Regions from separate parts of the Aureibacillus halotolerans genome, predicted to be linked through region 1. Evidence: predicted binding sites of a transcription regulator. Region 1 holds the regulator's gene; the other holds the start of a gene.
The links. The regulator CtsR, encoded in region 1, represses protease genes until heat stress. The targets are predictions, from matches to a motif close to ATGGTCAATAAAGGTCAAACA.
Positions count from the first base shown of each region.

Region 2: the regulator CtsR is predicted to act here: its motif matches at 1,518-1,538, upstream of clpP (ATP-dependent Clp endopeptidase proteolytic subunit ClpP).

Region 1 covers NZ_SNYJ01000023.1:58-3,247, reverse strand. The annotation lists gene mcsB (protein-arginine kinase McsB) at 1-966, opposite strand, end outside; gene mcsA (protein-arginine kinase activator protein McsA) at 969-1,511, opposite strand; gene EV213_RS18300 (CtsR family transcriptional regulator) at 1,527-1,994, opposite strand; gene EV213_RS18295 (MgtC/SapB family protein) at 2,131-2,844, opposite strand; rRNA gene rrf (5S ribosomal RNA) at 2,971-3,082, opposite strand.
Region 2 covers NZ_SNYJ01000015.1:81,573-84,762, forward strand. The annotation lists gene whiA (DNA-binding protein WhiA) at 1-382, shown strand, start outside; gene EV213_RS15555 (HPr family phosphocarrier protein) at 530-793, shown strand; gene clpP (ATP-dependent Clp endopeptidase proteolytic subunit ClpP) at 886-1,467, opposite strand; tRNA gene EV213_RS15565 (tRNA-Arg) at 2,023-2,098, shown strand; gene EV213_RS20830 (hypothetical protein) at 2,448-2,600, shown strand; gene EV213_RS15570 (hypothetical protein) at 2,605-2,961, shown strand.

The sequences.
Region 1 (3,190 bases):
CGGCTGCATTAGAATCATTACTTCGCTAAGTATACTCTGAGACAGACCGTCAATGAAACCAAGGTCTATGCCTAGCCTTACATCTGATAAACAGCTAGCAGCCTCAGCACTTTGAATGACACGGCTGTGTGACAAAATGCCATAGGACCTCCACACTCTGTCTTCCAATTGAACCCGAGATGTATCGAGCATAGCGCCTCGCATTTCCCGTTCCTTTTGGATCAGCTCATAAACTACACTTTGCAGATCGTCAACGATGTCTTCTTCAGATTTTCCTAATGTTAATTGATTCGACACTTGAAATACATTTCCCTGGGCTTCAGAGCCTTCTCCATAAATTCCACGAACCGCAATGCCTAGCTGATTAATTGCTGATATAATCGTATTCATTCTTCCACTCATGATTAGTGCGGGAAGGTGCATCATTACGGATGCTCTCATGCCTGTGCCAACATTGGTTGGACAGCTTGTTAAGTATCCTTTTTCCTCATCATATGCGTACTCCAAATGATTTTCTAAGATGTCATCCATTTGATTGGCTGCAGCCAACGCTTCCGTCAGCTGAAAACCAGGGAACAAGCACTGCAAACGAAAATGATCTTCCTCATTCACCATCAAACTAATGTTTTCTTCGTCAGACAGCAATACTGCTGAGGATTTCTCTGATCCAGCCAAATTGGGAGATATGAGCTGTTTTTCCATCAGGACACGCTTTTCAATATTTTTAAGGTCGCTCATTTCTAGCATAGACAAACGCCCAACATCCCCATACTCATGGGGCATTACATTTGTTTTCGCTTGGTTTAGAACGTTTTGCAATTCCTCGCTTCCTGCAACGGTCGGGAAGGAATAACGATTCAGGTTCCTGGCATAGCGGATACGGGAGCTCATGACAATATCACTATCGGGCCCTCCCTTTAGATGCCAGGGACTTAACGCCTGTTGAATAAACTTATGCAACGACATCGTTACTGATCCCCTTCCTTCAACTTCCCTTGTAAGGAACGAATTTCATCTCTAAGAACCGCGGCTTTTTCAAACTCTTCTTTATCGATAAGCTCGTGAATGGCCGTTTTTAACTCAGTGATTTGCCGTTTTACGTTTAATTCCTGTCCTGCACGCTTTGGAATTTTCCCTTTATGTGTTGTATTCCCTGCATGAACACGTCGTAAAACAGGATCTAATCGGTCTTTAAACGTATCATAGCATTGGGCACAGCCGAATTTTCCTGTTTTGAGGAAACGTGCATAGGTCATATTGCATTTTGGACAAAGAGGCTCATTCGACGTGACGTGCTGTTTCTGCTTATGAAACGCGAATGCGTCCTGTCCGTAACCAAAGATGCCTGATAATAAATCTTGAATGGTATAACCTTGGTGATGCCCTTGAGACGGTTGGTCTTCTCGCTCCTGAGCGCATACCTCACACAAATGTTTCTCCCATTTCTCATGATTAATAATTTGTGTAAAATGAACTGTAGCGGAGCGTTGATGACAAACTTCGCACTCCATGTAGCTCCCCCATCCTTACATTTTATATTTAAGAGTTTGCAGAATAGATTGAAGCATTCTGCCTCGTAATATATCCCGTTGTTCTATCGGCAAATCAAGCACAGAACGATCCATGAGATTCAATAAAATCTGACACTCACGCTTGCTCAATGCCCCTTCCTCATATAAACGGCCAAGAATATGCCCCGCTGACGCTTGAGTACATCCGTTTCCTTCGATCAATCGTAGCATTTGATCTAGCATATGCAGGTGGTCCTCATGCTCAATCTTCGTAATCCGAATGTAGCCTCCACCGCCACGTTTACTTTCAACAATATAGCCCTTTTCCACAGTGAACCTTGTTTTAATCACATAATTAATTTGAGAGGGTACGCACTGAAAACGATCTGCTATTTCATGCCGCCTAATTTCTACCGCATCGTTCTCAGATAACTGAAAAACTTGTTTAAGGTAGTCTTCTATGATGTCTGAGATGTTTTTCATCGTTTCCCTCCCTTCAATTCAGGACTTTGACTATTTTTGACTATGATGATTATTATACGTTCGATCGCTAACCATTTGCAAATATGAAGCCTTCTCTTCATTATGTCCTCAACGAAATGTCTTAATCATCTGATATCTAATAGACTTCTTTAACAACCTCCACGATGGACAATGCATCCAACACCTTAATGCGTCCTTCAGATTCAGCAAACAAAACTGTGAACTTGTATTCTTTTAGTCGCTCTTTCCCGTCTCCAGCAACTAAATCCTTTGTTCTCACATTGCGAATCTTTCCATAGTCTTCAATAATACGTAACAACTCCGCTAAATGCTGCCCATCTTTTGGAACAACGATATGAATGATTTCCTCTGCACCATGCTTAAAAAGGAGTGTTTCTAATCGATTGAGAAACATCAAGCTTAACAGCACAACAACAGTTGAAAGAATAGCTAATGTATATAGACCTGCGCCTACTGTTAAGCCTAGTCCTGCAACAACCCATATTGAAGCAGCGGTCGTTAGCCCACGAATCGTTGCCCCTTTCACAAGAATCGTGCCTGCACCTAAAAAGCCTATACCACTAATGACGTAAGAAGGAATCCTCGCTGGATCATATTGAACATTGTCATAGTTCTCAATGAACTCTTCAAACCCGTATAATGATAGAAGCATCATCATACAAGCACCCATACCAACCAATATATGCGTTCGAAATCCTGCTGGTCTTTTGCTTACTTCCCGTTCCAGACCAACAAGTCCGCTTAACACGAGAGCGACAAGAATACGTACAAGCATAACATGAAAATCTTCTGGTATTTCAATAATGTGTATCCATTCATTACCTTCCATTCATATCCCTCCTCTTACTACTAAAACAGTGTATGCGCACTAGAGCAACTCATGTCTTTTCAAGTTTCATAAAGAATAGAATACAAAAAGAGGTTACGCATCCTGCGTAACCTCTCTGTTTGTTTTGCCCGGCAGCGTCCTACTCTCACAGGGAAACCCAACTACCATCGGCGCTGAAGAGCTTAACTTCCGTGTTCGGCATGGGAACGGGTGTGACCTCTTCGCTATCGCCACCAGACAATTTATTAAAATGACAAGGATGAGTATATCGCTTTTCTTTCGAAAAGTCAATAGCTTTTTTGAAAAAAGATCATCCTTCAAAACTAGATACCGACACACACGGTTG
Region 2 (3,190 bases), on a different contig from region 1:
AATATCTGACTTCCTCACTGTGATAGGAGCTCATCAGGCCATGCTGCACTTTGAAGATGTCCGCATTGTTCGTGATATGCGAAATTCGGTCAATCGTCTCGTTAATTGTGAAACAGCGAACTTGAACAAAACGATTGGTGCTGCTTTGCGACAGGTTGAAAACATTCATTTCATTGAAAGGACTGTTGGTCTGGATGCCTTACCTGATAAGCTTAGAGAGATTGCTGAGCTTCGAGTGAAGTATCAAGAGGTTTCTTTGAAGGAACTTGGTGAGATGACGTCGAATGGAAACATAAGCAAGTCTGGCATTAATCACAGATTAAAGAAAATAGATGATTTTGCCGAAAAACTAAGACGAGGGCAATTGCCCGAAAGAGTGTGACCACATAAATAGTAGACAGTGCTATTGTCTGTAAAGAATGTCATGTTTTTTAATGAGGCGGCGACCGGTCGAAAAATGAAACATTTTTTCTTCCGGTTGCATATATCTTAAATATAAAAGCGCTTTCAATAAAGGGGAGGAATTACATTGACACAACAACAAGTTACGGTGCAATTAAAAACAGGACTGCGTGCTCGCCCGGCAGCGATATTTGTTCAAGAAGCCAATCGGTTCATTGCTGATGTGTATTTGCAAAAAGGATCGAAGAAAGTAAATGCGAAAAGCATTATGGGGTTAATGAGCTTAGCCGTTGGCGCTGATCAGGAAGTCACCATTTCAGCAGAAGGCAGAGATGAAAAGGAAGCGGTTGAGGCGCTTGTCTCGTTTGTACAAAAAGAAGATGTGGCTTAAATATTTTTAAGCAAAAAAAAAGCGACTGGGAACCCAGTCGCTTTTTTAAATAGATGAGGCAACTTCATTGTCGCTTCATCCTATTTCTACTTTTATTTACGTGACATCACTGAGTCAATTATGCCATACTCTACGGCAGTTTCTGCAGTCATGAAGTTGTCACGATCTGTATCACGTTGAATGGTTTCGATCGGCTGTCCTGTACGTTCAGCAAGGATTTCATTGAGCTTTTCGCGCATTTGTATAATACGTCTTGCATGAATTTCAATGTCTGACGCCTGACCTTGTGTTCCGCCAAGCGGTTGGTGAATCATCACTTCACTATTTGGAAGTGCATAGCGCTTGCCTTTCGTTCCAGCTGCAAGCAAGAAGGCTCCCATTGATGCCGCCATGCCAGTACAGATGGTCGACACATCAGGCTTGATGAATTGCATCGTATCATAAATGGCCATTCCTGCTGTAATTGAACCCCCAGGGGAGTTAATGTAAATGGAGATGTCTTTTTCTGCATCTTCGGCTTGCAAAAATAGAAGCTGAGCGACGATTGAGTTTGACACATTGTCGTCAATGCCACTTCCGAGCATAATAATACGGTCTTTTAATAATCGAGAGTAAATGTCATATGCACGTTCACCGCGGTTGGTTTGTTCAATGACTGTTGGAATAAGATTCATTAACGATTCCTCCTAAAGTTACTTAAATAGTATGTAGTCATCATACTCATTTGGTCAATGAAGGTCAAATCATACGCTTCATTGAAGAGTACTCAAACATCATTGTATCATGTATTCGACGAAAGATACCTTTATTCATCCTTCCCGGGAACTTAAGTTGGTAAACAGAAGAGGAAGTGAGGAGTGGAGTGAATATGGGGTCTGCATTGTCCTAAAAGTGGTCGGAGTTAATTTCAGGAATTAAATTTTATGAAAAACTTTGGATCATCACCACGGTTGATTTAAATACTCGCGGTCATACGCTCGCTTTCACCCTAAAGGGTACAAGTGCAACATCGACTCAAGAAGACCTCGTCGTGTTTTCTTTTCCTGCTGCGATTTGTGATCCTCCTCTGGCGTGATATATGCATTGTGGATCGCATTGAGTGTTTATTGATAGGTATCAAAGTACATGGATGCATATGATCATCTGACCCCATCCCTTTTTCATTTCACTCTTGCGTCCAAACGTAGGATGCCGTATAATTACCTTTGTCACTTTATGAAAATACTCATGCGCTCGTAGCTCAGTTGGATAGAGCGGTGGTTTCCGGTACCACGTCAGTCGGGGGTTCGAATCCCTTCGAGCGCGTCAAGGTTGTTTTAATGGGGAATGTGGATGGTAAAACCTAGCAGTTATGGTTTTTTCGTCATACGAGGGAATCGGTCTAGGTCGATTCTGCCCCATTATTTTTTATTGGTTCCGAATCATTGAGTGCTAAGAGATTATAACATTCGTTTCAGTGAATGTAGTGTATTTCTTTATACTCCAGATCTTGCATTATTTAATCAGAAAGTTTACTATTGTTCATTAAGTTGGTATATATTATACTACAGATACCCCTATAAAATGGTATCTTTTATTTGGTTTCTGCGTACAATGATAAGACCTTTTGGGAGGTGTTGTTGTGCGCAAAAGAAAAAGTGAGGAGGACAAAGACATGTCTGTAACTAAGAAAGAATTGTCGGTAACCGAATCACTCACTGAAGCGTTTGAGGAAGTGGAAAGAATTCGTAGTGGCAAACAACCAAAAACATCTTGGCAAGAAATGATTGAACAAATCAAAAAAGATAGGGATTCAGGTAATCTATAATTAGATGAACCATTATCAAATAATACCTACTAAAAGTTTTGATAGAGCTCTACGTAATTTAACTAAAAAACATCCGAAGGCAGTAGACGATATTGGGGACGTATTAACGAGTTTACAAAATGGCGACTTGGTAGGTAATGCTATTCCTGGTTTAAAACATCCTAATAATAAAGCCTTTAAAGTTCGGTCAGCTAATGTAAGTGGGCGAACTGGTAAGCGTGGGGGATTCAGGATTATTTATTATCTGGTCACTTCAGATAATGAAATTTATCTATTAACCGTGTATTCTAAATCAGATAAACAGAACATTTCAACAAAAGAAATAAATGAACTAGTAAGAAAGTATGTGAAGCCACTGTAGAAATCTATACCGAATCCGTAAATTAGCGGTTCGGTATAGAAATGTTGATACACCGACGGTTATCGTACATAGTTTCCTGTGGTTTCCGGTACCACGTCAGTCGGGGGTTCGAATCCCTTCGAGCGCGTCATTCAAAAGGGGTTGTCTCAAAAGCCTCTTAAAAGTAGAAAACCTCAAGGCATTTGAACAGATGCCTTGAGGTTTTTCATGTTTTATAATTTGAGTGGCG